DNA from 4 places in the Nonomuraea sp. B12E4 genome. Region 3 is predicted to be linked to each of the others. Evidence: riboswitches for the same ligand, from Rfam matches in the RefSeq annotation. Region 3 holds a riboswitch; each other region holds the start of a gene.
The links. Region 3 has a riboswitch for cyclic di-AMP ahead of ABGB18_RS34100 (hypothetical protein). Riboswitches for the same ligand answer to the same signal wherever they lie in the genome.
Positions count from the first base shown of each region.

Region 1 (7,527 bases), on a different contig from region 3:
CAGTCGGAGATCGACCCTCCTGGCGATCTCCTCCGCTCCGATGCCCGCCGCTCCGGCGGTCACCACAGCCCTTGCGTACTCCTTGGTCTGCAAAAGTCCCGGCACGAACTGGACCTCGTAGGTCCGGATCCTGGCCGCGGCCTCTTCAAGGCCGACGTACGCATGGAACCACGTGGGCAGGACATCGTTGAACCGGTGCCACCAACCAGGCTCGTTGGCGGTGGCGACCAGCTCGAGTACGGCGGAGCGGGCCTGGTTGTCCACGACCCCGTACAGGGTCAGGAGGTCCGCCACGTCGCGTTCTTTGAACCCCACTCGGCCCAGCTCCATGCGGCTGATCTTGGATTCCGAGCCACGGATGAGGTGGCCCGCCTCCTCACGAGTGACGTTCTTCGCTTCCCTGAGCTTGCGCAGCTGGGAGCCCAGGAGGATGCGCAGCGCCGTCGGTCCGGAACCCGGCTGGTTCTGCGTCACTTTGCCTCCTATCAAGGTCCGCACACACAGTGACACCACATTGCCGGGTATGACAAGGTCTCAGCCCCGTGTCCGGTTCGGATACCTATGCACCAAAACGCCGCTTACACCTGCACGTTGCAGCTGCACGTGCATTTGGGTCTTGCAGCTGCAGCGATCGTGACCCATGATGGCTTAGTGCATAGTGGGATATTGGGCAAAACATGCACTTACGATGACCGAACGGGGAGGTATCTGCGGCATGGTGGGCGATCCTCTGGCCACTGCCGATTGCCTGCAGATCACCCGGGACGTGGGCTTCGACCGCCTTCTCATGGGCGGGAAGCCGTACACGACTTCGTGCCCATTGCCCTTTCAGGCCGACTCGGTCAAAACCGCCCGTGACGTGACACGCTCGACGCTACGCCGATGGGGCGTGCCCGAACTGGGCGACGACGCCGCGCTGGTGGTCTCGGAGCTGGTGACGAACGCCGTCAGGTATGCGATGTACGCGGGCGGGCGGCGCGAGATCCAGCTCCTGCTGATGCGGGTCGCGCCGCACGTGCTGCTGGCGGTGGCCGACCCCAGCGACGAGGTGCCCCGCCCCAAGGAGCCGGATTTCATCTCCGAGAACGGGCGCGGCCTTTACATCGTCGAAACCTACAGCCAGTGCTGGGGCTGGGACCCACTGGCCCGCGGCGGCAAGGCCGTGTGGGCGCTGTTCCGCACGGAGTCCTGACCCCGGGCCTTTCACAGCGGCGTTCCGGAGCGGCCTTTCACAGCGCCGTTCAAACGTGGCCCGGAATCCCGCGGTCAAAATTCGACCATGGAGGAGGCCCGCGGGGCGCACCTAACGGCGCCCCGCCCCGGGCCGGTCAGCGGCCGTTCTCCTGGAGGCCCCCGGCCACGTGCGGCGGGTGGCGGTCGGCCCGGCGAAGCCGTACAGGATGAAGTTGTTGAAGGGTTTTGAAGGGCGCTTCAGTTGGCCGGAAGCGTCAGTCGCCGGTGGCGCCGTCGATACGTTCGCGGAGCAGGTCCGCGTGGCCGTTGTGCCTGGCGTACTCCTCGATCATGTGCACCAGGATCCAGCGGTGCGTGCAGTCCTGGCCGTTACGGTCGCCGACCGCGTCCAGGGGCTTGGTGGCCGAGATGGCACGGGCCCGGTCGATCTCGGCCCGCCAGGTGGTGAAGGCCTCCTCGACGGAGGCGGTGTCGACGTCGTTGAAGTCGGCGTCGTTGTCCACGTCCTTGCCCCAGAGCTTGGGGATGTCCTCGCCGTCCAGGACCCGGCGGAACCACGTGCGTTCGACGTGGGCCATGTGCCTGACCAGCCCGAGCAGCGACATGGTGGAGGGCTCCGCGGAGCGCCGGCGCAGTTGCTCGTCCGACAGATCCGCGCATTTGACGGCCAGCGTGCCGCGGTGCCATTCGAGCCAGTTGTTGAGCACGGTCAGCTCGTCGCCGACAAGGGGTGGAGGGACGCGGGTATCGATCACGGGATCCGACCCTACCCGGTGACCGGTCCTGATCTCACCTGGCTTTTCGCCTGGAAGAGGCGGTGGACCGCCTCCCGTACCGTGGCGTCCCTGACGTTGGCCACGAAGTCGTCGGGGGTGTCGCCGCACAGGTGCCGTAGCTCGGGGGATTCGTCCAGGAGGTCCTGGATGAGGGTCCGCTGCGGGGTCAGGCGGCGGGGGCGGCCCCGGGCGTCGGCCAGGCAGCCGTGCCGGCCCGTGTAGACGAAGGCTCGCGAGCCGTTCAGGGCGAGTGTGCGGCGGTCGTAGTTGGGCTCGGTGAGGTCCAGGGCCGCGAGCTGGACCTCGTCGAGCCAGAGCACGAACAGCCTGGACGTCTCGCCGGGGGTCTCGATCGGTGCGGCCGGCACGTAGCCCCAGCGGCTCACGTGGGCGGAGACGCCCGGGGCGATGCCGGGCACGTCGGCCATCGTCATGGGGACGACCGGGTGTACCCGGTGATCGCGGAACTTTCTCAGTAACTGGCTGGGCGCGGCGTTGGAGCCGACGGCGACGACCTGGTGGCGCAGGCGCATCGGCGGGCGGTCCAGGCGGGCCAGAAGGTCGGCCAGCCGTTCGCCCCCGGCCCGCCACCCCTCCCCCGCGGCCCGCAGCGGCACGTACGCGTCGTCCACCAGGACGCCGGGGCGCGCCGGGATCCGGCCGGGGTAGGTGAGCGGGCGGGACATGGGGTCGTCCTCGAAGAGCCGCATCCCAACAGCATGGCCGCCGTCCGCCCATGCCGCGTCACCTGCCCGCGACGGAGGCCCGGAGCCGGGCGGTGCTCTCCCTGCGTCCCCAGGCGATCACCGCGCAGAGCACCAGCAGGACCAGGGGCAGCACCATGGTGCCGCCGGACAGGAACAGCTCAGTCAGCGTCGCGCACACCATCAGCCCGCCGAGCGCCAGCCCGGCCGGGCCCGCGAGCCGGGGCACGACCAGCCCGACGGCGCCCACCACCTCCAGCACGCCGACGAAATGGCGGAACCAGTCGCCGAGCCCGATCGCCTCGAACGTCGAGGCGGACGGCTCCGCGTTCGCGAACTTGCCCAGGGCCGACATCACGAAGAACCCCGCCACGACCACCTGCAGGGCCCACAAGGCGACGGTGCGGGCCCTCCGGGGCCGGGTGGGGCTCGGTGCGTTTGTCATGATCTCCAGCCTCCTCTAAATGCCGTGACACCGACGCTAGGCTCCCAGGCCGCCGCGGAGAATCGATCTAGGTGCCCGGCGGGGGTGTACATAAGTGCACCCCGCCGGGATTCATGCTCCGCTGAGGGCCAGGGAGCCGGGGATGGCGGCGAACACCGTTCGCAACTCGGCCGCGAGGCGGGTCACCCACGCCCCGCCACCGTCGTCCATCCGCGCGAGCACCCTCCTCGGGCGCCGCCTGCACGGCAAGGCGGTCATCGACCTCACCTGAATCAGCCGCCGGCGCGCTCAGAACATCGAGATGTGCACGTGGTCGTAGTGGTTCTCGGTGATGCTGCCGCGGTTCTCCATCGCGCGCCAGCCGGAGCCGAGGTTGATGCGCTGCTTCCAGATCACGTACTTGACGCCCAGCTTGCCCTTGTTCTTGAGGGCCCATTCCGCGAGGCGGTCGCCCAGGGCGTTGTTGGCGCCGCTGGGCGTCGTGCCGCCCGTGCTCATCATGAAGTCGCAGGCCCGGCCCAGCGGGTGCTCACCGCTGGCGCCGGCCCGGAAGCAGCCCACCGCGAACGGCAGCGCGAAGTTCTTCTGCACCTGCGCCCGCATCAGCCGCGTGCGCTCGGTGATGTTGTCGGCGCCGGTCGGCAGTTCGGGCGCCCAGCTACCGTCGCCGTTGCGGCCGGGCCCGAACGGCACGAGATCCTCGAGCTTCTCGCGGATGTCCTTGATGACGTCCTCGGCGTCGTCGCGCTGCCCGGCCACCTCGCCTGCGTCCTCGCGGATCCGGGTGGCCAGGCGGCCGGCCTCGTCGGCGGCCTTCTTCCGCTCGTCACGGGCCCTGGCCACGGACTCCACGACGGCCTGCTGCTCGATCGTGAGCTGCTCGATCACGGCCGCCCCCGCGCCGTTCTCCGGCAGCATGAAAGCGGGCACCGAGGGGTCGCCGTTCTGGTAGCGCAGCCTGGCGATCTCGGCCACGCGCTGCTGGGACGTCTCCAGCGTGCGCTCGGCGGCGGCCAGGCGCTCCTTGGCCGTCTTGGCGGCCTGTTGTGCCTTGGCCAGCTCGACCCGCTTGAGGTTGTACTTCTCGATGAGCTTGTCGACCTTGCCGTTGAGCTGCTTGAGCTGGGCGCGGAGCTGGGCTTCCGTGGGTTTGGGGTCAGCCGACGCCGCGGTCGCCGGACCGAGGGCGACAGCGGTGGCGGTGATGAGACCAATGGCAAGCGTCGCGGGGGACGATACCGCCAAGAGGACATTCCTCTCCCTCAGCCTGCCGAGTTAGCTGACGGGTTCGGGCGTGGGAGCCGCCTGCCACGTACGTGGATTCACCCGCTGGTGCATGGGTCCCCGGCTCCCGGGCAACACGCCCGGGATTAGGCATGCAACGACCGTTACGGCCGGTGCATATCGGGATATTAGTGGTAGATCGCGAGTCATGCGACCTTAACTAGAAATCTATTAGTGATCTACCTGTGACCGAAGCATGCGTGCGGCCTCTTCCGGCAGCACGTCGTTGACGAACGCCCCCATCGCCGACTCCGAGCCCGCCAGATATTTCAGCTTCCCGGGCGCGCGCCTGATGCTGAACAGCTCCAGGTGCAGGTACGCCAGCTCCCTGTCCTGCCGCACGGGCGCCTGGTGCCAGGCCGAGATGTACGGCATCACCACCCCGAACAGACCGTCGAACGCCCGCAGCACCGAGGTGTAGAGGGGCGCGAACGCCACCCGCTCGGCCTCCGACAGCGCCGCCAGGTCGGGCACCTGCCGGTGCGGGTAGATGTGCACCTCGAACGGCCACCGGGCGGCGGCGGGCACGAAGGCCGTCCACAGCTCGTTGGCGGCCACCACCCGCGTCCCCGCGGCCCGCTCGGCGGCCAGCACGTCGGCGAACAGGTTTCCCGGCCCCCGATGCCGCGCGGCGGCGCCGAGTTGCAGCTTGGTCCTGGGCGTGACGTACGGGTAGGCGTAGATCTGGCCGTGCGGGTGGGCGAGCGTGATGCCGATCTCCTCACCCCGATTCTCGAAGACGAACACCTGCTCCACACCCTCGATCCCGGACAGCTCGGCCGTGCGGTCGGCCCACGCCTCCATGACCAGGCCCACCTGGGCGTCAGAGAGCCGGGAGAACGAGGAGGAATGATCCGAGGTGAAGCACACCACCTCGCACCTGCCCACCCCCGGCCGCGCTTCGCTCAAGCCGCCCACATCGTGATAAGTCCCAAGATTTCCGGAAAAAGAGGGAAAACGGTTCTCGAACGCCACCACGTCGTAGTCGTAGGCCGGGATCTCCGTCGACCGCGTGTCCGACGACGGGCACAACGGGCACTCCGCCGCCGTGCCCGCCGGCTGGAACGTCCGCGTCTGCCGGTGCCCCGCCACCGCGACCCACTCCTCGGTCAGCGGGTCGTACCGCAGCTCCGAGGCCACCGGCCGGGGCTCGAGCGGACGCCGGTCGAGCGCGCTCCTGTCGGCGTCGTCCCGCCGGTCGAAATAGATCAGCTCCCGGCCGTCGGCCAGGTGGGCGATGGTGCGTTTCAACTCGAGTCCTCCGCGATGATCAGTTCTCCGGCCCGTTCGGCCAGCTCGGTGCGTGCTTGCTCGGGCAGCCCCGCGTCGCTGACGACCACGTCGGCCTCGGTCAGCTCGGCGATGGTGCTGATGCCGACCGTGTTCCACTTGGTGTGGTCGGCGGGGACGACCAGCCGGTGCGCGGCCGCCACGAGCTCCCTGTCGGTCTCGGACTCGAGCAGGTTGGGCGTGGTGAACCCGGCGCGCACGCTCATCCCGTGCACGCCGAGGAAGAGCGTGTCCACGTGCAGGCGGCGGATCGCGGCCACGGCCACCGGGCCCACCAGGGCGTCGGACGGGGTGCGTACGCCACCGGTGAGCACGACGGTGCGGTCGGCGCGCGGGTTGCGGTGGAAGACGTCGGCCACGGGGATCGAGTTGGTGATCACGGTCAGCTCGGGCACGGAGATCAGGTGGTGGGCCAGCGCCCACGTGGTGGTCCCGGCGGACAGCGCCACGGCGGTGCCGGGGCGCACGAGCCGCGCGGCCTCCCGGGCGATGATCTCCTTCTCCTGCTGCTGGCGGGCGGACTTGGCGGTGAAGCCGGGCTCCTCGGTCGAGCCGGGGCCGAGCGCGGTGGCACCGCCGTGCACCTTCTCCAGGAGCCCGCGTTCGGCCAGCACCTCAAGGTCGCGGCGTATGGTCATATCAGACACGCCGAGCTCGCGTACGAGGTCGGCGACGCGGACGCCGCCGCTGCTGCGCACCCGTTCCAGGATCGCCTGTTGACGCTGCTGTGCGAGCACGCCCGCTCCTTCCAACAGATTCCACCAAATTATGACACGCGATTGTTGGGGAATGTTAGTTCGGAGTGGAGTGCTTGCGCAGGCTGGGCAGGCGAGAGACGTTGGTGACCCATGACGCACTGATCACCGGAGGTGGGCTTATGGCCAGGCGCGCACGCAAGGGCAAGGCACGCAAGAAGAAGAAGGCCAACCACGGCAAGCGCCCCACGGCCCGTTGACGGATGGCCGCCCGCGGCGGGCGGCCATCCGGGAGCCGGGGATCTCAGCCCGGCAGTTCGGTGAGAGCCTGTTGGATGCGGTCCTGGGGGAGCGTGCGGTCCTCCAGCCGCCCGGCCAGGTAACGGTCGTAGGCGCCCAGGTCGAAGTGGCCGTGACCGCACAGCGCGGTCAGGATGACCTTCTCCTCGCCGCTCTCCTTGCAGCGCGTTGCCTCTGCGATGGTCTCGGCCAGGGCGTGCGTGGGCTCGGGGGCGGGCACGATGCCCTCGGTCCGGGCGAAGCGGACGCCGGCCTCGAAGCACTCGTTCTGTGAGCGGGTGACGGCCTCGAACAGGCCCAGCTCGTACATGTGGGACAGCAGCGGCGACATGCCGTGATAGCGCAGGCCGCCCGCGTGGATCGGGTCCGGCACGAACGTGTGCCCGAGCGTGTGCATCTTGAGCAGCGGCGTGAGCCCCGCGGTGTCGCCGAAGTCGTAGGCGTAGACGCCGCGCGTGAACGACGGGCAGGCGGCCGGCTCGACCGCGCGGAACACCGTCCCGATCCGGCCCGCCAGCTTCTCGCGCAGGAATGGGAAGGCGAGGCCGGCGAAGTTCGAGCCGCCGCCGGTGCAGCCGATGACCAGGTCGGGCATCTCGGGGAGCTGGCCGAGCGCCTCCTCGCCGATCACCGTCTGGTGCATGAGCACGTGGTTGAGCACCGACCCGAGCGCGTAGCGGGCGTCGGGCGTCGCCGCCGCCACCTCGACGGCCTCGCTGATCGCGATGCCCAGGCTGCCGGGCGAGTCGGGTGCGTCAGCCAGCACCTTGCTGCCCGAGCTCGTCGCGGAGGACGGGCTGGCGTGCACGGTGGCGCCGTAGACCTGCATGAGCGAGCGG
Region 1 covers NZ_JBDPME010000025.1:8,344-15,870, forward strand. Annotated here, with positions in the region: gene ABGB18_RS37790 (helix-turn-helix transcriptional regulator) at 1-474, opposite strand, end outside; gene ABGB18_RS37795 (ATP-binding protein) at 716-1,192, shown strand; gene ABGB18_RS37800 (DinB family protein) at 1,449-1,949, opposite strand; gene ABGB18_RS37805 (hypothetical protein) at 1,961-2,680, opposite strand; gene ABGB18_RS37810 (DoxX family protein) at 2,715-3,119, opposite strand; gene ABGB18_RS37815 (hypothetical protein) at 3,262-3,390, shown strand; gene ABGB18_RS37820 (hypothetical protein) at 3,408-4,364, opposite strand; cyclic di-AMP (ydaO/yuaA leader) riboswitch at 4,370-4,506, opposite strand; gene galT (galactose-1-phosphate uridylyltransferase) at 4,575-5,654, opposite strand; gene ABGB18_RS37830 (DeoR/GlpR family DNA-binding transcription regulator) at 5,651-6,430, opposite strand; gene ABGB18_RS37835 (TrpB-like pyridoxal phosphate-dependent enzyme) at 6,693-7,527, opposite strand, start outside.
Region 1: another riboswitch for cyclic di-AMP. It lies ahead of ABGB18_RS37820 (hypothetical protein); the one in region 3 lies ahead of ABGB18_RS34100 (hypothetical protein).

Region 2 (7,527 bases), on a different contig from region 3:
GGGCAAGCTGATCGACGCCGACGGGCTGGGCGACGAGGCGTACCGGCAGTTCGTGCAGACCAGGAACGGCGAGGTGTCGGCCTCCAGCGCCACGGTGATCATATCCAAGGGGTCGCTGGTCATCAGGGTCGACTACTCGGGGCACCAGCGGCCCAAGGACGAGCCGACCAACTCGCCCAAGGTCGAGTTCATGACCGAGAAGGAAGCGGTGGCCGGTGTGCTCAACCTGGCCCGGGCGTACCTGGCGGAGCTGGACGCGCAGCCGGTGGGCAGCTAGTGCGGGATGCGGATCGCCGGCCCTGACAGGGGATTCGCATGCGGGGTTAAAGAGGCTGCAACCCGGCTGCAAGTGGGACAAATACGGTTATCTCAGCAAGCAGTTGAGCCGCGAGATCGTGTTTGTCCAGTACAGGGGCATGGGCAAGCAGCGGGGATCACGCGGCTCTTTGCTTTTGCCGCACCAGAAAGGGCTCCAGCAGGCCGGGTACGGCGTGCGCGGCCAGCTCCAGCCCGTCGCCGCGGCCCACGTCCACCACGTCGTAGCTGCCCTTGCCGGCGGCGGTGGTGGCCGAGACGGTCAGCAGGCCGGAACGCCGCTGGAAGAACGACTCTCTGATCGTCCAGCCGGAGATGCCCCCGCGGTCGAGCGCAACGGTGTGGCGTACGATCGCGCCGCTCCTGGAGATCAGGTGCCGGTCGCCGAGCGCGTGCCCGAGGCTCCCGGCGCTCGACACGGCGAGCCGGAGCCCGGCCGCCAGGGCCAGCGCGGGCACCAGCCACACCCAGGCCCGCCACGGTCCCGGCAGCAGCCAGGCGGCCGTCCCCGCTCCCGCGGCCAGCACCGCCGCCGTCACCACCGCCCGCACGACCCGCCTGCGCCGCGCTGCCACCGGGTGCTCGACCAGCTCGGACCCGACCAGCTCGGACCCGACCAGCTCGGACCCGACCAGCTCGGACCCGACCGGGACGGTGGCGCTCGTGGAGAGGCCGGGCCTGGTGGGGTGGTTCGGCGGCGGGGTGGGGCCAGGCCGGCCGGTCAGGGCCGGGGCGTTCGTGCCGGCGATGTCGGCGGCGAGGCGCCCGGCCAGGGCGCGCGGGCTGCTCGGGCGGCTCAGCGAGCGCGAGCGGGAGGTGGCGCTGGCCGTGGGGCGGGGCAGGTCGAACGCCGAGATCGGGCGGGAGCTCTACATGAGCGTGCCGACGGTCAAGGCGCACGTGTCGCGCATCCTGACCAAGCTGGACCTCAACAACCGGGTGCAGGTCGCGCTGCTGGTCTACGACGCCGGGGAGTGACGGTCAGCGGGCCGGCAGCTCCTCGATGGTGGCCCGGTGCAGCACCAGGCCGTCGGGGTCGGCGGGGCTGGGCTGCTCGCCGAAGTGGATCCTGCGCTGCCAGATCCTGGCCATGATGAGGCCGTGGCGGAGGCGCCACGCTCGCCTCCTGCAGCCTGCGCCGGTCCGCCGGGGCGGCGTCGTGCAGCCAGCCCCCGAACGTGTACGGCGGCACGTCACCGTCCGCGCGTTCCATGACGAAGAACGGCGTGCCGAGCGGTCCGGGTTCGGGCTCGAACCAGAGGGCCCGCGGCGCTGGGATCCCAGCTTTTTCCCTGGCCAGTAGCATGATCGCGAACTGGGCCCGCAGATCGTAGGCGGGAAAGACGGGAACGGCTTCTACCGCAGGTGCCAGCCTGGCTACGCAGCGCGTTGTGCCCTGACTCCAGGTGGCGGTGAAGAACAGGGTCTCGCTTGACATACCGTTTTCCGACGGTCTGGACACTTCGGACACCGTGGCGGTCTCCCCGAGCCGGTCGCCGAGCCAGCCGGCCAGTTGCCGGCGAAGTTTTTCCAGGTCGCGGGTGGAGGTACGCATCTGGTCGGTCACGGTCCGCCTCCAGGGTGAACACCTGTCCTGGGACAGTCGTACAACCCCCACCAAGCGCTTGTCCATATTCAGGTGGCCGTTACGGTCAGGTACGCGGCAGCCGTACCCTTGTCTGAAAGGGCATGTCACGAAGGGACAAGTGGGATGAGTTCAGCGGGTGAAGGCCTGTCTCGCCCGCTTCCCGAGCAGGTGCGGGTGAATGTCGTCGATCTGGCGGCCCAGGTTCTGGGGTCGGTGCCCGCTGCCTCCATCCCGCCGCCGCTGCGCGGGATCGCCAAGTTCGATCCGCGCAAGAGGGCCAAGCTGGGCAGCGCGCCCATAGCCGCGCAGCTCGAGAACGACAAGAAGTTCCGCGAGCTGGTCGCCGAGTCGGTGGCGGCCGGCTGGCCGGAGCTGGTCGTGGCGCTGGCCGACGGCAACGTCCCGCCCGCCGCCGATCCCGTGCTGGTGGCCGCGGCCGCCTATCTGACCCGGCCGCCGGGGTGGGCGGAGATGATCGAGTCCGCCCGTACGGACCTGGAGCAGCTGGCGGTGGCCGCCGAGGGGTCCGAGCGCGAGGAGGTGGTCGCCCGGCTGCGCGAGCAGCTCGCCACCCAGAAGAACACCGCCAAGGAGGACGCCGACCGGCTGCGCGAGCAGATCAAGGCGGCCCGCGCGGAAAACTCCGACTTGCGCCGCAAGCTCCACGACGCCCGCGAGCGGGCCAAGAGCGCGATGCGCCGGGCCGAGGAGATGGAGCGGACGGCGGAGGAGGCCAGGCTGGCCGCCTCGACCGCGGGCAGCGCGGGCGAGGCGGAGCTGCGGCGGCTGCGCGAGCGGCTGGCCGACGTGGAGAAGCAGCTTGAGGCCTCGCGGCGGGCCGCCCGCGAGGGCAGGAGCATCGAGGAGGCACGCCTCAGGGTGCTGCTCGACGCGCTGCAGGACGCCTCCGCCGGGCTGCGCAGGGAGCTCGCCCTGCCCAGCACGATCAGCCGGCCCGCCGACTCGGTCGCGGCGATCACGGGCGAGCGCCCGGGCGTGCGCGGCGTGCCCGCCCGTGCCCTGGCCGACGACGACCCGCAACTCCTCGACCAGCTCCTGGCGCTGCCGCAGGTGCACCTGATCATCGACGGCTACAACGTCACCAAGACCGGCTACGGCACGCTCACCCTCGCCGACCAGCGCAACCGGTTGATGGCCGGGCTCGGCGGGCTGGTGGCGCAGACCAGGATCGAGGTGACCGTGGTGTTCGACGGCGCGGAGCTCAACTCGCCGGTGCAGGTGGTGGCGCCGCGGGGGGTGCGGGTGCTGTTCAGCGCGCCGGGGGAGATCGCCGACGACCTGATCCGCCAGCTCGTACGCGCCGAGCCGCCCGGCCGGGCGATCGCCGTGGTCTCGTCCGACCGCGAGGTCGCCGAGTCCGTCAGGCGGATGGGCGCCAGACCCGTTACGTCTGGTTTGCTGCTGCGAAGACTGGGCCGCGGCTAAGTTACGAGTTGCTGAGTTTTCGCTGGATTTAGGGCAACCTCACCGGCCACTTCTGTACTATTTCGCCCCAGATATAATCCCTGGGAGGCGACGCTGTGAGTTTTGGCCGGGTGCCGGTAGCCGCTGGTCTCGCGATCGGCCTGGTGCTGTTGCCGACGGGCCCCGCGGGGGCCGACCCGAAGCCCACGATCGGGCAGGCGAAGGCCAAGCTCGACAAGCTCAACCATCAGGCTGACAAGGTCGTCGACCGGTTCAACACGGCCAATGAGCGCTACAAGAAGGCCAAGACCTCCTACACCGAGCTGAACGACAGCTACAAGCGCAAGCTGGCGACGGTCGCGGACCTGCGGGCTCAGGTGATCAACATGGCCGTCGAGACCTACACGATGGGCAACGACGTCACCTCCTGGCCGGGGCTGGTCGGCACGACCGACCCCCAGAACCGACTGGCGGGGCTGGCGCTGGCCGAGCAGTTGTCGCGGGAGCGGGCCCAGAAACTGGCGGCCTTCGACCGGGCCAACCGCGGGCTGAAGGCCGACCGGGACAAGGCTCAGAAAGCGCTGCAGTCGGCGGACAAGGAGCGCGACTCCGTCGAGAAGGAGCGCTCGGAGGTTCTCAAGCTGATCGTCCAGCAGAAGAAGCTGCTGAAGAAGCTGGGCGCCTACAACCAGGGCAACCCGAACAGCACCGGCATCCAGTACACCGGGCCGGCCTCGGGTAACGCCGCAGCGGTGCTGCGGTTCGCGTTCGCGCAGGTGGGCAAGCCGTACGTGTTCGGCGGGACGGGGCCGGGGGGTTACGACTGCTCGGGGCTCACCCAGGCGGCCTGGCGGGCGGCCGGGGTGTCGCTGCCCCGTACGACGTGGCAGCAGTGGGCGTGGGGGGCCAGCCGCAAGGTTTCCCTCAGCTCTCTCCGGCCCGGTGACCTGATCTTCAGCGAAGGGCTGGGGCACGTCAGCATCTACGCCGGGAACGGGAAGATCGTCCACGCTCCGCAGACCGGGGACGTGGTCAAGGTCGTCCCGCTCTCCGGCAACGCTCGCTCCATCGTCGGCGCCGTCCGCCCGTAACGTCCGCCTTGGTGCGGGTTTCCGGCTGAGGAGCCTGTCGGCAGGTCGTTTCGGTCGGCGGTGGGGCGCTTTTCGGGCTACTCCAGGTCCTCTTGTCGTGTCGCGTTGTGTCGCAGGCATGCCCTCTTCAACTATGTCGGATAGTAGGTCTCCGGTCTCCATTCCGAATCCGGCCGCGCCGATGGGCGTACGGCTGCGCGCGGGAGCGTTCCCACGAGTGGGGCTCGCGATAGAAGCGTGAAAGCTGTGACAAAAGCGACAATCGGCACCTGACAGGGCGCTGTGTTCAGAAGTGTGAGCAGGGTCACTTTTTGATAACGGCGCTTGGGGCTCCAGCAGGGACTTCTGCCTTTACTGGCCCCTTTATTTGATCTTTACAGCATGACTGTCGCTTTGCTGATCCTTGACCTTTCGGCGTAGCTTCTGGCGTCGTCGCGGTGCACAAGCCATGTCGCCGCGAACCGGCATCGGTCCCCTCCGATGTGAGACAGATAAAGATCCGCTGGTCGCCGTCGATATCACCATTCAGACACATAAGTCGGGCGGCGACCCGCCGAATCCGTGCAGCCAGGAGGCACGGAGCCGGGGACCCAGCGATCCCACATTCCCCAAGGGATCAGGGGTGAATCGGCGCGCATATCGCGCCGTAGGGCTACTTCCAGGCCCGAATCCGTCAGCTAACCCGGTAGGCATTCGTGGAAGACACAAGGAGAAATCCTGTCTGATTCCCTGCAAAACCCCCGTCTGTCCCGCCTTGCCCTGAGTGGTGTAGCGCTGACGATGACCGTGACGGCCGGAGGTTTGGTCCTCCATGCCCCGACGGCTCAGGCGGAGACGACAAGCGATTCGGCCCGGACCTCCACGGCCGCGGTGGCCTCAACCGCCGCGACCTCGAGCACGGCCAGGGTCGCCCGTCAGAAAGCGAAGGCCCGCAAGGCCGTCGCCGTGGCCAAAAACCAGATCGGTGACCCGTACCGTTATGGAGGCACAGGCCCTGGTTCGTTTGACTGCTCCGGTCTTGTCCAGTTCGCCTGGCGCAAGGCCGGAGTGAAACTCCCGCGCGTGGCGAGCAGCCAGTTCGTCCGCACCAGGACCAAGATCTCTTGGCGGAATCTCCAGCCGGGTGATCTGCTGTTCTTCAGCGGGCTCGGCCACGTGGGCATGTACGTCGGCAAGGGCAGAATGATCCATTCGCCGCGGACGGGCGAACGGGTGCGCATCGAAAAACTGGACGGATGGCGTAGGTCGTCGTTCGTCGGCGCGGTCCGCCCCGGCATGTAGTGCAGGCCCCCGCCCGTCGCTTGGGCGGGGGCCGCTGTTTTTCATAAACGCGATCTTGTACGGCACGTTCATAAACACGATCTTGTACGGCAAGCCGACGTCACGCCACCCGCCGTACGTGGCCGGCCATGTCCAGGGAGACGCCCGCTGACCGCCACCCATGGCCCGCCGTAACGGCGCACGGAAATACCGGGCGAGCAGTGGGCCGCCCGAGCTCCCACGTGTGGGCCCCCTCAAGCTTCCACATGTGGGCCGCCTACGGCCTTCTCGGGTACCTATCCCACGACAGCCACACAGGGAGCCACGCACCAACGCGCAGTGGACCGACCGGGAGAGGGCGCAGGCGATGGTCCGGGCCGACTACGATCGGGCAGCGTGTCCGTGCAGGTGAGGCGACCAGGCGTGGCGACCGGGCTACTGCTCCTCGCCTTCATCACCACCGCCAGCGTCCCCACCGACACCTTGACCTCCACCGGTAGCGGGACGGCGGCCACAAGTCCCGCCGGCACTTCCAGCCCCGCCCGTAGCCCGGTCCCCGGCGGGGTTTCGGTCCCCGTCGTTCCGTCCGGGTTGCGTGCCCGCTGGTCCGACGGCATGACCGTGTCCCGGGGGAAGCACTCGCTGGTCGTCGGCCACCGCGCCGCGCCCGGTTCGCTCGACGAGTTGGCGCGCAGGGCCGACGCGGCCGGGCGGCGGGTGGCGAGTGTGCTCGGCGGGCCGGTGCTTCCCCTGGTGGTCGTTCCGCGGACCGCACGTGAGGCCGCAGAGCTGGCCGGGGTGGAGCACGTCGATGGGCTGGCCGCGGTGGCGGACGGCGGCCGGGTGATCATCGTGCCCGAGTTCTTCGCCATGCTCAATTCCACGGGCAAGGATGTGGTCCTCACCCATGAGCTCACGCACGTCGTGGCGGGCACCGACGGTCTGCCCACCTGGCTCTACGAGGGGTTGGCCGACTACGTGGGCTACCGTGACGCCGGGCTTCCCGTGAAGACGGCGGCCGCCGAGCTCGCCGCCGAGGTGCGGGCCGGGCGCCTGCCTAGTGCCTTGCCCGGACCCGCGGCTTTTGCGGTGGACGGGCGGGACCCCGCACGGCTTGCGCGGGCGTACCAAGAGGCTTGGTTGGCGTGTCGGTTCCTGGCTGACCGGTTCGGTGAGGAGACTCTGGTGAGGCTCTACCGCGCGGCCCGGGCGACCGGCGTCGAGGAGGCACTCGCCTCGCTGGGGCTCTCCACGGCCACGCTGACGGCACGGTGGCGCGACTACGTGCGGGACCGGCTCGCGTGAAGAGCTCACGTTAGGGGGAGGCAGATGAGCGAACGGCGAGAAACGGACGACCCATCGCAGGAGGGCGCCCATCCCGGCGCTCCATCCCCCGCCGCCACCGACACCCCGAACACCGCCCGGCCGAGCACCGAACGGCCCGGCGACGGCGCGAGCCCCGCGGGGGTGGAGCGGCCCGGGGGCGGGGCGCGCCCGGCAGGGGTGGACCGGTTGGACGACGGGCGGGCCGCTCCAGGGGCGGAGTGGCAGGACGCCGGGGAGACACAGGGGCTTGGACGGGGTGTGGCGGAGACGGAGGGGGTTGGGCGGGGGCATCCTGAAGGCGTGTCCGTGAAGAGCGGTGAAGGGCTGAGGTACGAGGGGGCCGACGGCCCGCGGCTGAGGCGGCAGGCCGGGGTGGCGCTGGCGCTGCTGGCCGCCGGGGCCGTGGCCGTGGCCGGGTTCGGCACCCCGTGGAACGTGCTGGCCGCGGGGCCCCCCGACCCCGCCAGGGACTTCACCGCCGCGCAGATCGCCCGGGCGCAGGCGTTCGACGCGGCCACGAGC
Region 2 covers NZ_JBDPME010000009.1:148,368-155,894, forward strand. Annotated here, with positions in the region: gene ABGB18_RS21855 (hypothetical protein) at 1-277, shown strand, start outside; gene ABGB18_RS21860 (PH domain-containing protein) at 435-890, opposite strand; partial or broken gene ABGB18_RS21865 (LuxR C-terminal-related transcriptional regulator) at 1,087-1,293, shown strand; gene ABGB18_RS21870 (NYN domain-containing protein) at 2,078-3,349, shown strand; gene ABGB18_RS21875 (C40 family peptidase) at 3,445-4,419, shown strand; cyclic di-AMP (ydaO/yuaA leader) riboswitch at 4,961-5,126, shown strand; gene ABGB18_RS21880 (C40 family peptidase) at 5,200-5,700, shown strand; gene ABGB18_RS21885 (hypothetical protein) at 6,076-6,984, shown strand; gene ABGB18_RS21890 (M48 family metalloprotease) at 7,009-7,527, shown strand, end outside.
Region 2: another riboswitch for cyclic di-AMP. It lies ahead of ABGB18_RS21880 (C40 family peptidase); the one in region 3 lies ahead of ABGB18_RS34100 (hypothetical protein).

Region 3 (7,527 bases):
CCTGGCTCAACGCGGCCACCGAACGCTATCCGGCCGCCGTGCTCGGGGCCTCCGCGGCCCAGCGGCTCGGGGTCGGCGCGGCGGGACCCGACACGCAGGTCGTGGTGGGCGGTGTGCGCTTCACGGTGATCGGCGTGCTGGCGCCGGTGGCGCTGGCGACGGACCTGGACAGCGGGGTCCTGGTCGGCTGGCCGGTGGCGGAGGCCAGGCTGAACTTCGACGGCCATCCGACCACCCTCTACACGCGCTCGGAGGAGGCCAGGCTGGAGGCCGTACGCCAGGTCCTGGCCGCCACGGCCAACCCGGAGGCGCCGAACGAGGTGGACGTCTCCCGGCCGTCGGACGCCCTGGCGGCCAAGCAGGCGACCAGCCAGGCGTTCGCGAACCTCCTGCTCGGCGTGGGAGCGGTGGCGCTGCTGGTCGGCGGGGTCGGCGTGGCCAACACGATGGTCATCTCGGTCCTGGAACGCCGGGCGGAGATCGGCCTGCGCCGCTCCCTGGGCGCCACCCGCGGTCAGATCCGCACCCAGTTCCTGTCGGAGTCGCTGCTGCTGTCGGCCCTGGGCGGATGCGGGGGAGTGCTGCTCGGCATGGGGGTCACGATGGGCTACGCGTATTACAGTGGCTGGCCCTCGGTGGTGCCGGCCTGGGCCACGGCGGGCGGCCTGGCGGCCACGCTGCTCATCGGCGCCGTGGCGGGCCTCTACCCGGCCATCCGCGCCTCCCGCCTCTCACCGACAGAGGCCCTGGCCACGCCGTAGGGGGAACCGGGGCTCGGGGGGGCGGGCCCGTACCGTGCGGGGGACCGGCCGCCGGCTGCCGGCGGCCCGGAACCCCGATCACGCCTTCCCCCTGCCCGGGGCCTAATCGGGGACGTAGCAGTTTGTCCGGCTGCGGGTGATCAGGGAGTGACCCGGGACGGAGACGCCGGCGAGGCTCAGGTCCGCCCCGCCCCCCGCGCCGGCGAGCCTCAGGCCCCGTCGTGGCCGGCGAGGCTGTCGAGCTTGCGTTCGATGCGGTCGAGCCTGAGCCGCAGCTCCGCCAGGTCGCCGCGCTCGGCGGGCTCCTCCTCGGGGCGTAGCCGGATAAGCACAGCGCCGCCGGGCTCCAGCCGTACGAGGCTCGTGTCGGCCACGCTCGTACCGCCTCTGAGCTGGATCGACACGTCCACGTCGGCCTGCCGCAGCCCCATCCGGCGCAGCGCCGACCTGATGTAGTGCCCGTCGCGGGCCAGCACGATCGGCCCGCCCTCGACGATCTTGCCCACGACCGGCACCTCCGCCGCGAACCGCACCACCACCGCGTTGAACGCCACCAGGATCACCACCCCCGCCAGCCCGCCGACCAGCGAGTTGTCCGGGCCGATGATCGCGTTCTGCACGACGTTGCTCATCAGCAGCATGACCACGAAGTCGAAGTTGTTGAGCTGGGCGATGCCGCGCTTGCCGGCGATCCGCAGCAGCGCCGCCACGGTGAGGTAGACGGCCACGGTCCTGACGGCCTTGTCGGCGAGGGAGACCCCGGCGTGCAGCAGGTCCTCGCTCATTGCCGCCGGAGCTTCGCGATCAGCCCCAGCTCCTCCGCGCACCGGCCCAGCCCGAGCGCGACCGCCTCAAGGGGGCGTTCGGCCCGCCGTACCGGCATGCTCAGCGCCGTACGCAGCCGCCGGCCCAGCCCTCGCAGCAACGAGCCGCCCCCGATCAGCATCGCCCCCTGCTCGCTGAGGTCGGCGGCCAGCTCGGCGGGGCAGCGCTCCACCGTCTCGACCGCCGCCCACGCGATGGACTCGACCTGCTGCCCGCCCGCCTCGCGGATCCCCTGCGCGGGCAGGGCCACCCAGCGCCGCTCGCCGGTGTCCGGATCGTGCCCCTTGACCACGACCTCCTCGTACGGCGGCTGCCCGGCGCCACGCTTGGCCGCGTCCGCCTCGCCCTCGTCGAGCACCAGCCCGTACTGGCTCTCCACCCACCGGGCGATGGCCCTGTCGACGCCCCGGCCGCCGCCGAGGACGGTGCTGGTCGCCACCACGTCCCCGCGCGAGACCACGGCGATCCTGGTGGTTTCGCAGCCGATGTCGATCACCATGCTGCCCACGCAGTCCCTGACCGGCAGGCCCGCGCCGAGCGCCGCCGCCAGCGCGTGCGGGAACAGCAGGATCCCCCTGGCGTCCGCCTCGAACGCCAGATCGCGCAGCGCCATCTGCGCGATCGGGGTGGAGTCGTCGGGCATCGCCATGACGATGCGCGGCCTGGAGAACGGATGCCGGTGCACCTTGCGCAGGAAATGCTTGACCATGCGCCGGCTCATCTCGCCGTCGGCCGGCAGGCCGCCGTTGATCGGCCAGTACGTCTCGGCGTCGTCGGCGTCGTCGGCGCCGTCGGCCGCCTCCGTGCCGAATGCGATGACCTTGCCGGAGTTGTTGTCGCGCCGGACGGCCGAAGGCTCGTCCAGCACGATCCCTTTGCGCTTGACGTATATCCGGGTGCTGGCCGTGCCCAGATCCAGGGCCAGGTCACGACCGAGAAGGCTCATTGCGGGACCGGGGGCCGGAGCATCATGCCGGGTCTATTTCCGGAGCTGCTCCAACGCAATACCAGGAACGTAACCGTTCCGCTTTACCTCGCGTGAAGGCCGAGGTCAGCGGGGGTTTGTCGGCCCGCGCGCGGTGCTGTCGCAGGCAGCGGCGAGGCCGCGCGGGCCCGCCACGCCGTGACGTTGGTCCGCGCCGGTTTCGCGTCATTAGCAGCGGCGTGCGAAGCTGTGGGTGTCCCCAACACCACGGAGGTCCTCTCATGGCGGAAACACCGGAGCCGGAAAACGACGAAACTCCCGAGGACGAGATGAAGCGCAAGTTCCGTGAGGCGCTGGAGCGCAAGCGCAACCAGCACGCCGGCTCGGGCGCGGGTGGCAGGGGCGGCGACCCATCGAAGATCCACGGGGCGCACGGTCCAGCTGCGAGTAAAAGATCGTTCAGGCGCAAGAGCGGCGGCTGAGGCCCGGTTTCCATGGGGGTACGGCATGCCGTACCCCCTTTCTCTTTGCCATTTAAGGTAGATCTTCGCCCGATTCATGGTGAAACGTTTGCGTTTGTCCGATTCGATGCTACTGTTTTCGCCATTACCAACTGGTGACCCGGCCCTTACCCAAGAGGGACCACCGGTTGGCGCCGAATCCCGATCAGTCGGGAACCGGGGACCCACCTCCACTGGGGTGAATCCGGCCGCGCCGGTAGGGCATCTCCACGCCCGAGCCCGTCAGCTAACCCGGTAGGCGTGATGGAGAGGACATACCCATGATCGAACCACTGGACAACGTAGTGTCGGCTGCCTTCTGAGCAGCCCCTTTCCCGGATTCTCCAAGCGCTCCACCTGACCCCGCCGGGTGGCCTGAGCGGCCATGCCTGCGCCCCCGGAGAGCGCGACCCCCTGTTTCCTCGTGAAGGGCTCTACTTTTCATGTCTGCTCGCACTGGTCTGCGTTCCCTCGCTCTGATCACCGCCTCCAGTTGCTGCGCGCTGGCACTAGCCGGCACCGCGGCGTACGCCGACTCGGGCGCCGACGAGGAAGTGCTGCTCAAGGGCTCCACCACGGCGTCATACTTCTGGGACGACGCCTCCGGCAGAGCCGGTGACACGGGACTGCCGGCCAGCGGCAAGCCGATGCAGAAGCAGTTGGCCGCCAGCCCGAGCTGGCCGCTCATGACCGAGGGCTACGTCATCTACAAGGGCAAGAAGATGCCCTTCTTCGTGGGCGACCGCGGCCCGGGCGAGCCCTCCAGCAACGGCGTCATGCTGGACCTGGACGCCAAGACCTTCGCCGACCTGACCGGCGGCACGTTCAACCCCGACACCCTGGGCGTCGACGGCAACGGCGGCGAGGGCCACATCGACGTGGACTACGTCATCACCAAGTGGGGCGACGGCCCCGGCAGGAGGGGCCGGCCGGTCCCGTTCTCCACCGGCGCCTGGGCCGACCGCGGCTGACACCGCCCGCGGCATCCTTTACGGGGCCGTTCCAGAATGTCATTCTGGTCCGGTGACCACCCGCGTAGCCGCGAACGGCATCGAAATCGCCTATGAGAGCTTCGGCTCGCCGGCAGGACGCCCGCTGCTCCTCATCATGGGGCTCGGCGCCCAGCTCATCCACTGGGACGAAGGATTCTGCCGGCTCCTGGCGGAGCAGGGACACCACGTCGTGCGCTTCGACAACCGCGACGTGGGCCTGTCCACCCACTTCCACGACAGGGGGGCGCCCGCGCGGGGCGCGCCGTCCGCGTACGTGCTCGACGACCTGGCCGACGACACCGCCGGGCTGATGGACGCCCTCGGCTGGCCCGCCGCGCACGTGGTCGGCGCCTCGATGGGCGGGATGATCGCCCAGACGCTGGCCATCCGGCACCCGGCGCGGGTGCTGACGCTGACCTCGATCATGTCCACGCCCGGCCCCTCGATCGCCCCGCCGACCGAGGCCGCCTCCGCGGTGCTGCGGGCCACCCCGCCCGCCGACCGCGAGTCCGTGCTGGCACAGGCGGTGCGGACCTGGTCGATCATCGGGTCGCCCGGTTACGAGCTGGACCGGGAGAACGTCACCATGAAGGCCGCGCTGGCCTACGACCGGTGCTTCGACCCCCTGGGCACGGCCCGGCAGCTCGCGGCGATCATGGCCTCGGGCGACCGTACCGAGGGGCTGGGCGGGGTGGGCGTGCCCGCATTGGTGCTGCACGGCGAGGACGACCCGCTCATCCCGGTCGCGGGCGGGCGGGCCACGGCGGCCGCCATCCCCGGCGCCCGGCTGGTGACCTATCCGGGCATGGGACACGATCTGCCGGTGCCGTTGTGGCCGCAGATCACGGCCGAGATCACCAAGCTGACCACCGAAGGCGCCTGACCCGGCCCTAACTCGCGGGCCCCTCGGGCAGCGCCGGCTGCCCGTCGGGTGACTCCGGCAGCAGGGCCCGCTCGTCGGGCCGGTGGACCAGCACGTTCTCCACGTAGGACGTGACGGCCGCGGCCAGCCCCACGTCGGCGTCCGCCCTCTCGGACAGGTACCAGCGGTGGTCGAGGATCTCGTGGAAGAGCTGCGCGGGTTCCAGCTTCCCGCGCAGCTCCGGGGGAATGGCCGCCACCGTCGGCTGGAACACCTCCGCCAGCCACCGGTGCGCCACGATGGCCTCCTCCTCGTTCCGCAGCCCCTGGGCCACCCGGAACCCGTCCAGGTCGTTGAGCAGCCGCCGCGCCTGGTTCTCCTCCACGTCGAGCCCGGTCAGCCGGAGCAGCCGCCGCTGGTGGTGCCCGGCGTCGACGACCTTGGGCCGCACGATCAGCCGGCCGGTGCCGACCTTGCGCCGCACCATCATCTCGGCCACGTCGAAGCCCAGCCGGTTGAGCCGCCTGATCCGGTGTTCCACCCGGTGCCAGTCCACCTCCTCGATGATCTCGCTCTGGGTGATCTCGTCCCACAGGCGGTGGTAGCGGGTGACGATGTCCTCGGCGGTGTCCATCGGGTCGATCGACGGGTGCAGCAGGCCGCCGGCCTCCAGGTCGAGCATCTCGCCGAAGATGTTCGTGTGCGCGACGTCGATGTCGCCGAGCCGCTGGCCCTCGCTGATCATCGGATGCATCTCGCCGGTCTCGGCGTCCACCAGGTACGCGGCGAAGGCCCCGGCGTCCCGGCGGAACAGCGTGTTGGACAGCGAGCAGTCGCCCCAGTAGAAGCCGTTCAGGTGCAGCCGCACCAGCAGCACGGCCAGCGCGTCGAGCAGCCGGGTGAGCGTGTCGGGCCGCAGGGTGCCCGACATGACCGCGCGGTAGGGCAGGGAATACTGCAGGTGCCGGGTGATCAGGGCCGCGTCGAGGTCGTTCTCGCGGCCGGTGACGTACGCGACGGGTGCCACGGCGGGCGCGTCGAGCCGGGCGAGGTCCCACAGCAACTGGTACTCCCGCTTGGCGTAGCGCTCGCTGATCTCCTTGATCGCGTACACCTTGCCGGACAGCCGCGCGAACCTCACCACATGCCGCGAGATACCGCGCGGCAGATCGACGAGGTACTGCTGTGGCCAGTCCGCCAGGGGCGTCTCCCAGGGGAGCCGGATCAGGTCAGGGTCGCCTAGCGCGCCGGTGATCTGGAGGGGCATTGGCCCAGGATATGGTGCGTCGATGGACGAGTTTCTCAAGTGGTACTTTTCCGAACATCCCGTCGTCGCCAGCTCCTTAGGAGCCGACGGTTACGATCACACCCTCGGTGACTTCACCGCCTCCGCCTGGGCGGCCCGCGAGCGCGAGGAAGTCCGCTGGCTCGAACGCCTGTCGGCGGCGGAGGTCGCCTCCCCGGACGACGCGATCGACAGGGATCTCGTCCTCTCGCGGCTCAGGGGGTCGATCGCGATGGCGTCGTGGCCCGAGTGGCGCCGCGACCCGGCCGCGTACCTCTCGGCGGTCTTCACGTCCATGTACACGCCGTTCCAGTACAGGCTCAAGCCGGAGCCCGAGCTGGTGGCGGCCGCGATCGCCCGGCTGGCCGAGGTGCCCGGCGTGCTGGCCGCCTGCCGCGCGAACCTGGACCCCGACCTGGCCGCGCCGCTGCTGGTCAAGCGGGGCCTGGGCCAGGCCCGTACCGGCCGCAACCTGCTCACGGGCGCGCTTCCCGGCATGGTCGAGGACCCGGACCTGCGGGCCAGGCTGGCCGAGGCGGCCGAGCCGGCCGCGCGGGCGTTCGACGAGCTGGTGACGTTCCTGGAAGGCTTCGAGTGCGGCGGCACCTGGCGGATGGGGGAGCGGCTCTACTCCACCCTGCTGCGCGAGCGCGAGATGCTCGGGTACGGCGCCGCCGAGTTGCACGACAAGGGCAGGGCCGCCTGGGCGGACCTGGACGCGCGCATGCGCCGGGTCGCGGTCGGGGTCAACGGTGGTGAGGACTGGCGGGCGGCCATGGAGTTCCTCATGGACGACCACCCGCCGACCCTGGCCGACATGCGGGCCGAGTGCGAGGCCGAGACGCGGCGCGCCCGCGAGTTCGTCCGTGAGCGGGACCTGGTCACCTTCCCGGATGGCGAGGAGTGCCAGGTGCTGCCGTCGGCCGAGCACAACCGCCCGATCCTGGCGGTGGCCCACTACCTGGCGCCGCCGCCCCTGAGCTCCTCGCGCACCGGCATCTTCTTCGTCCCGTACACGCCGGACTACTTCACCCCCGAGCAGGTACGCCAGCGCCTGCGGACGAACGCGCGGGCCCACATGCCCTCCATCGCCGTGCACGAGGTCTACCCGGGGCACCACTGGCACCTGTCGCACATCGCGGGCAACCCGCGTACCGTCAGGAAGGTCTTCAGGACCCCCTACTTCACCGAGGGCTGGGCCCTGTACGCCGAGAAGGTCCTGCACGAGCAGGGCTACTTCGACACCCCGGCCACCGAGCTGGCCCACCTGGACCTCCGGCTCTTCCGGGCCGCCAGGATCATCGTGGACACGGCGTTGCACTGCGACGACATGTCCGTCGAGGAGGCGGAGACGTTCATGGCCACCAAGGCGTCGTT
Region 3 covers NZ_JBDPME010000020.1:43,322-50,848, forward strand. Annotated here, with positions in the region: gene ABGB18_RS34080 (ABC transporter permease) at 1-761, shown strand, start outside; gene ABGB18_RS34085 (YetF domain-containing protein) at 971-1,546, opposite strand; gene ABGB18_RS34090 (rod shape-determining protein) at 1,543-2,532, opposite strand; gene ABGB18_RS34095 (DUF5302 domain-containing protein) at 2,793-2,993, shown strand; cyclic di-AMP (ydaO/yuaA leader) riboswitch at 3,155-3,288, shown strand; gene ABGB18_RS34100 (hypothetical protein) at 3,455-3,982, shown strand; gene ABGB18_RS34105 (alpha/beta hydrolase) at 4,035-4,886, shown strand; gene ABGB18_RS34110 (DUF4032 domain-containing protein) at 4,894-6,132, opposite strand; gene ABGB18_RS34115 (DUF885 domain-containing protein) at 6,155-7,527, shown strand, end outside.

Region 4 (7,527 bases), on a different contig from region 3:
GGAGAAATACGCGGTGCGCTGCGGCGGCGGCGTCAACCACCGGATGTCGCTGTCGGACGCCGCGCTGATCAAGGACAACCACGTGGTGGCGGCCGGGGGCGTGGCGGAGGCGTTCGCGGCGGTCCGGGCGAAATACCCCGAGCTGCCGATCGAGGTGGAGATCGACCGGCTGGACCAGTTGGAGGTCGTGCTCGACCAGGGAGCCGGGGAGGTGCTGCTGGACAACTTCACGGTGGAGGACACCGTGCGCGCCGTACAAATCGTAAAAAACGGGGCGAAAAACAGGATTGCTCTTGAGGCGAGCGGGGGATTGACCTTGGAATCGGCCCGTGGTGTGGCCGAAACTGGCGTTGACTACCTTGCGGTGGGAGCGCTAACGCACTCGGCGCCGGCCCTGGACATCGCACTGGATCTACGGGGGTAATTGATGCTGCTCACGATCGACGTCGGCAACACCCACACGGTGCTGGGGCTGTTCGAGGGCGAGGACGTCATCGAGCACTGGCGGCTGGCCACGGACGCCCGCCGCACCGCCGACGAGATCGCGGTCGTCCTGCAGGGGCTGCTGGCCCAGTCGCCGCTGCTCAAGGGCACCGACATCGACGGCATCGCCATCTGCTCCACCGTGCCGAGCGTGCTCAACGAGATGCGCGAGATGTGCCGCCGCTACTACGGCGACGTCAACGCGGTGATCGTGGAGCCGGGCATCCGCACGGGCGTTCCGGTGCGCATGGACAACCCCAAGGAGGTCGGCAGCGACCGCATCGTGAACGCGCTCGCTGCCATCGACCAGTACGGCGGCCCCTGCGTCATCGTCGACTTCGGCACCGCGACGTCGTTCGACGCGGTGTCCTCCAAGGGCGAATACGTGGGCGCGGTCACCGCCCCCGGCATCGAGATCTCGGTCGACGCGCTGGCCGCGGCCGGGGCGCAACTGCACAAGGTGGAGCTGGTCAGGCCGCGCTCGGTGATCGCCAAGAACACCGTGGAGGCCCTGCAGGCCGGCATCATCTACGGCTTCGCGGGCCAGGTGGACGGGATCGTCGAGCGGATGGCCGCCGAACTGGCCGACGATCCCGACGAGGTGACCGTCGTTGCCACCGGCGGGCACGCGGGGCTGGTGGTGGGCGAGTCGCGCTCGATCGACGTACACGAGCCGTGGCTGACGCTCATCGGACTCCGCTTGGTCTTCCACCGGAACACCGCATGACAGACCCCGGGTAAGCGCACTCAGGCAAGCGGACCCCAGGCAAGCGGACCCCAGGCAAGCGGACCCCAGGCAAGCGGACCCCAGGCAAAGCGGACACAGAACAAGCGGACACAGAACAAGCGGCCCTCCTCTCGGCTGAAGGGCCGCTTGCGGAAAATCGGGGTCACTCGCTCTCGGCGGTGTAGAGGTACTGCCAGTGCCCGCACTTCTGCGGGTAGTTGCTGTGCTGGCCGATCTGGCACACCCTCACGCGCAGGCTCTGGACGTCGTGCTCCTTGAAGCTGAACGCCTTGAAGCCGGGGAAGCCGCAGTACTTCTTGAAGTAGACCGGCGACCAGTCGTGGTCGAAGTCGCTGGCCTCGAACTTCACGAACGCGCACTTGCCGCCCTTGTTGTAGGTGCGCTTGTCCAGGTCGTAGAGCTTGCCCTTGACGCGGACCTCGTTGGACTCGCCGTCGTGGTCCCAGTCGACGCCGACGATGCCCTGGGCCTTGGCCAGGTAGTGCTTGGAGTAGACGGGGCCCCAGTAGTCCGAGTAGTCGTCGTAGTCGGACGTGCTGGCGCTGGCCGCGGCCGGGAGCGACAGCGCCACGGCGCTGGTCGCGGTGATGGCCAGTAAACCGGTCGCGATCTTCTTGAACATCTTTCTCTCCCAGAGCTCCCCTTGGGCCGGCTCCCTACCGGCTCCCCCCTGAGCTCGTGAGATATTGATAAGGGAGGTCTCTTGCAGGGCCCCTTCAGCAGGGCGACGAGACCTTGCAGTTCGCCATATCCCCTACCCTTTGATGTTGTGAGCGACGAACTTCCCGAGCAGATGCGCATCCGGAGGGAAAAGCTCGATCGCCTTCGCAGCGAAGGCATCGACCCTTACCCGGTGACCTTCCCACGCACGGTGACCAACGCCGAGGTCAGGGAGAAATACCAGGGCCTGGAGCCCGACACCGCGACCGGCGACAAGGTCGGCGTGGCGGGGCGGGTCATGCTCAACCGCGTGGGCGGCAAGCTCTGCTTCGCCACGCTGCGCGACGGCGGCGCCGACCTACAGGTCATGATCTCGCTCGACAAGGTGGGCGAGGAGTCGCTGGCCTCGTGGAAGCACGACGTCGACCTGGGCGACCACGTCGGCGTGATCGGCGAGGTCATCACCTCGCGGCGCGGTGAGCTGTCGATCCTGGCCGACAGCTGGCAGATCACCTCCAAGTGCCTGCGCCCGCTGCCGGAGAAGCACGTCGGCCTCACCGACCCCGAGGCGCGGGTGCGGCAGCGCTACGTCGACCTCATCGTCAACGACGAGGCCAGGAAGATGGCCCGCGTCCGCAGCGCCACCGTGCGCGCGGTGCGCGACTTCTGGCACGAGGAGGGCTTTCTCGAGGTCGAGACGCCGATGCTGCAGCCGATCCACGGCGGCGCCTCGGCCAGGCCCTTCAAGACCCACATCAACGCCTACGACATGGAGCTCTACCTTCGCATCGCGATCGAGCTCTACCTCAAGCGGCTCGTGGTCGGCGGCATCGAGAAGGTCTTCGAGATCAACCGCAACTTCCGCAACGAGGGCGCGGACTCCACGCACAACCCCGAGTTCACCATGGTCGAGGCCTACGGCACCTACCTCGACTACAACGGCATCGCGGACCTGACCCAGCAGATGTACCAGAAGGCGGTCATGGCCGCGCTGGGCACCTCGGTGGTCGTGCACGACGGCGTGGAGATCGATCTCGGCATCGCCAGATACCCGCGCATCACGCTTCACAACGCGGTTTCGGAGGCGGTCGGCGAGCACATCACCACCTCGACCACCCTTGAGGAGCTGCGGAAGATCGCCGACCGGCGCGAGGTCGCCTGGGACCCGAAGTGGGGCCCCGGCAAGCTCGTGCAGGAGCTGTTCGAGGCCCTGGTCGAGCACACGATCATCCAGCCCACGTTCGTCATGGACTATCCGCTGGAGACCTCGCCGCTGGCCCGCCACCACCGCGAGGACCCGCTGGTGACCGAGAAGTGGGACCTCATCGGCTTCGGCACCGAGCTGGGCACCGGCTACTCTGAGCTCAACGACCCGATCGAGCAGCGCCGCCGCCTGGTCGAGCAGTCCCTGCTGGCCGCCGGGGGCGACCCGGAGGCCATGCAGGTCGACGAGGACTTCCTGCAGTCACTGGAATACGCGATGCCCCCGCTGGGCGGCATGGGCGCCGGGATCGACCGGATGATCATGGCCTTCACCGGCAAGAACATCCGCGAGACCATCCTGTTCCCCCTGGTCAAGCCCACTCAGTGAGAGCCACCCGGCAGGCGTGTGGTGCCGTCGCCCGGCAGGCGTGTGGTGCCGTCGCCCGGCAGGCGTGTGGTGCCGTCGCCCGGCAGGCGGCGACGCCGCGCGCCCGCTAGCGGCCGAGCTTCACGGGCAGCTTCGCCAGCCCGCGCAGCACGAGATTCTCCTTGTACGGCGGCGCCGGATCCGACAGCTCCAGCCGGGGCGCCGCCGCGGCCAGGGCGGACAGCGCGATCTCGCCTTCCATCCTGGCCAGCGTCGCCCCCAGGCAGAAGTGGATGCCGAGGCCGAAGGCGAGGTGCCGGCCGGGTTCGCGGGTCACGTCGAAGCGATCGGGACCGGGGAAGACCGCCGGGTCGCGATTGGCCGCCCCTATCAGGGCGAGCACGGGCGTGCCCCGGGGCACCGGCACGCCGCCCAGGTCCGCGTCCCTCAGGGCGTTCCTGATGGTGAGCTGGACCGGCGGGTCATACCTGAGCACCTCCTCGACCACCTGCCTGGGCCGCTCGGCGGCGTGCCGCAGCAGGCCGTGGCGGGCCAGGTGGAGCACGCCGTTGCCGATGAGGTTGACGGTGGTCTCGTGCCCGGCCACGAGCAGCAGCACGCAGGTGGCCAGCAACTCGGGCTCGGTCAGGTCCTCGACCCGTGTCAGGGCGCTAACGAGGTCCTCCCCGGGGTGCCCGCGCCTGAAGGCGACAAGGCCGCGGAAGTAGTCATGAAATTCTCTTCTGGCCCGCCCGGTTTCCGATTGCAGGTCACTTGTAAGCATGGGGTCAAGGCCGCGGGCGAGTGTATCGCTCCAATTACGGAATCGTACGTGATCTTCCGGCGGAACCCCGAGCAGCTCTGTGATCACCATGACGGGCAGCGGGTAGGCGAGACCGGAAACGATGTCCGCCTCTTCCGGCAGTGCGACGATCAGCTCCGCGGTGATCGACTCGATGCGCGGCCGGAGTCGTTCGATCATGCGCGGGGTGAAGGCTCCGCTGACCAGAGCGCGCAGCCTGGTGTGGTCCGGCGGGTCCAGCCGGAGGAACGAGTCCACCGGCTCACCTGCGCCGTTGCCGTCCAGCGGGTCGGAGCCGCGGCCGAAGCGCGGGTCGCGGAGCAGGGTCGCGCACAACTCGTGGGTGGTGGCGACGAGCAGCCCCGCCCGGGTGTGGAAGATCGCGCCGCGCTCGCTCAGCTCGCGATAACAGGCATATGGATCGCGCACAAAATCCGGATCGAATGGATCAAAACCCAGGACGTCGGCCGGGCCCATCGATGGCGGATCCGGTGCGCCCGTAGGCACAGTGGAATCACTCATTGTGATGGTGGCGCCGTCGACATATGGCGAGTACGTCACATATATCGGATCATGTCAATAGCAATCGTCAAGGGCGTGAATTATCGTGCTTGACGACCTTTCCAGGATGCGTTTACCGTCTGCGAGGAGCGGCTTTGGCCTATCTGCGAGGTCCGAGTTCTGCTGTTGGGGGGGAGGGCTCCCGATGGATGTGCTCACTGAAGGTGTTGAGCTAAGCCATGCTGATTTGGCGCTGCTCGCGGAGCTGGCCAAGGGAGTCACGGTGGATCGGGTGGGCAGACGTCTGGATATCAGCGGGCGCACAGTACGCCGGCGGTTGCGAGGGATCTGCGACCGCATCGGCGTGGCCACCGCGATCGAGGCCGTGGCGTGGGCGGCGCGCCGCCAGCTCATCTGACGGCGCGCGTTCCGGCCGGCGCGGACTAGTCGGCGACGCGTACCGCGCCGGCGAACGGCCGGTTGGCCAGCGACGCGATCCGCACGACGTCGCCTGTCTGAGGGGCGTGCACCATCATGCCGCCGCCCAGATAGATGCCCACGTGGTGCAGGTCGTTGTAGAAGAACACCAGGTCGCCGGCGCGTAGCTCGGAGCGCGAGATGTGCCTGCCCGCGGTCCACTGGCTGCCGGTGTAGTGCGGGAGTGAGATGCCCACCCGCTGGTAGGCCGCCATCACCAGGCCCGAGCAGTCGTAGGAGCCGGGGCCCTCGGCGCCCCAGACGTACGGCTTGAGCTGCTGGGTGAGTGCCCACCGCGCGGCCTGCGCGGCCTTGCCGTCGCCGATGACCGGCAGGTTGACGCGCGTCGCGCGGGTGCCCGGCCGGCCCGCCTCGCCCAGGGCGCGGCTGTAGAGGTTGCTCTCGACCCTGGCGACCAGCTTGGTGATCTTGTCCCGCCTGGACTCCAGCTCGGAGACGAGCTTCTGGACCTCGTCGATGTGCTTCTTGGCGGCGGCTCGGGCGCGTTCGGCGGCGTCCATGGCCCTGGTGACCTGGTTGACCTCCTCGCCCTGCTGCTGTTCGAGCGCGTACGTGGTGGCGGCCCGGTCGAGGAAGTTCTCGGGGTCGCCGGAGGTCATGAGCGCCAGCGGGTTGGCCAGGCCGCCCGTCATGTACGAGTTCTGGGCGAGCAGGACGGCCTTGGCGCGCTTGGTGGCGAGATCGGCTTCGCTGGTCGCCAGCGTGCGCTGTGCGACCTCGGAGGACTTCTTCGCGGCCTTGAGCTTCTCCCGCTGGCCGTTGTACTGCTCGCTCAGCGTCTCGATCTCGGTGTGCATCTTCTCGACCTGGTCGGCGAGCTCCTTGAGGGAGGGCTTGGGGTCCGCGGACGCGGAACCGACCGGGATGGCGAACAGCAGCGCGGCGATTGTGACGCTTACCACACCTAGACGGCCCCATCTGGGACGGTCGAGGCGGCGCTCTCGCCGAGCGCGTTCCGGAGGGCGGGCGTGTCTGCCCGCCGACTTCCCCCCACGGCCGAGCGTGCGCTTCACCAACCAAGCTCCTTCCATCGACGCCTACCGGGTTAGCTGACGGGTTCGGGCCGGAGCAGCCCTACCGAGACTCGGATTCACCCCAGGTGGTGGCTCGCGCCACCGGCGGTTCCCCGGCTCCCCTCGCGGGGGATTGAGCGTGTCCCCGCGCGCGACACGCGGGGAACATTGTCGCTGGACACTAATGCACTCCGGGTTCGTGCTCAACCAGAACTGCCAAGTACGTAGAGGTTTCACAACTGAAGGGTCACAAGGTGATCTCGTGGGCACCCGTGCAGAACCGACCTTATGTCCTCTTTGCCCGCGCTTGGGCCGAGCGCTGATCCGAGGGTGAGGCGTGCTCGTTCGGCCACGTGATGTAACAGGATGGGCCGAGACATGGGAGTTAGGGCTGAGCCGTAATGACATCTGTACCCTGGAGAGCCATGGAGCAGGTGGCCGAACTGACAGCGTCCGAGACCGCGGTGGTGGTCCGGCGTGCCCGCACGCCCGACGTACACACGGTCCGGCGTCTGGTGGACACCTACGCGGGCGCGGGCCCGCGGCTCCTGGAGAAGGCCACGGTGACGCTGTACGAGGACGTGCAGGAGTTCTGGGTGGCCGAGCGGGACGGGAAGGTCGTCGGCTGTGGCGCGCTCCACGTGCTCTGGGAGGACCTCGCCGAGGTCCGTACGGTGGCTGTGGCTCCCGAGTGCCGAGGTCTGGGCGTCGGCCGCCGTATCGTCTCGGCGCTTATACAGCAAGCGAAGGATCTGGGACTGCGGCGTGTATTCTGTCTGACTTTTGAGGTCGACTTCTTCGCCCGGCACGGTTTCCGCCCGATCCAGGGCACCCCGGTCTCTCCCGAGGTCTACGCCGAACTGCTGGCCTCGTACGACGAGGGTGTGGCGGAGTTCCTCGACCTGGAACACGTCAAGCCGAACACCCTCGGCAACACCCGCATGCTGCTCCATCTGACATCGGGTGACGCGGACCTTGACCGCATGGAAAGGTGATTGTTGATACCTATGTCGATACGTTGGGCAGCACAGGCATGTGTCCTGACATGTGCCACACGCGCACTCGAAGCGAGGTGACACGGTGAGCACCGGACAGCCGCCGTATCCACAGGACGATTCCGGCGAGAACTCTGCACCTGGCACGCCGGACTATGGGCACAACGCGGGCCGCCGCCAGGGCGAGCCCGACCCCGACGCCACTGTGGTCGGCTACCGGGCGGACGACGCCTTCGGGCAGCCCCCGTACGGGCAGC
Region 4 covers NZ_JBDPME010000022.1:88,924-96,450, forward strand. Annotated here, with positions in the region: gene ABGB18_RS36065 (L-aspartate oxidase) at 1-424, shown strand, start outside; gene ABGB18_RS36070 (type III pantothenate kinase) at 428-1,210, shown strand; gene ABGB18_RS36075 (hypothetical protein) at 1,374-1,853, opposite strand; gene lysX (bifunctional lysylphosphatidylglycerol synthetase/lysine--tRNA ligase LysX) at 2,001-3,482, shown strand; gene ABGB18_RS36085 (cytochrome P450) at 3,589-4,692, opposite strand; gene ABGB18_RS36090 (LuxR C-terminal-related transcriptional regulator) at 4,970-5,182, shown strand; gene ABGB18_RS36095 (C40 family peptidase) at 5,208-6,164, opposite strand; cyclic di-AMP (ydaO/yuaA leader) riboswitch at 6,282-6,425, opposite strand; gene ABGB18_RS36100 (amino-acid N-acetyltransferase) at 6,701-7,270, shown strand; gene ABGB18_RS36105 (hypothetical protein) at 7,281-7,527, opposite strand, start outside.
Region 4: another riboswitch for cyclic di-AMP. It lies ahead of ABGB18_RS36095 (C40 family peptidase); the one in region 3 lies ahead of ABGB18_RS34100 (hypothetical protein).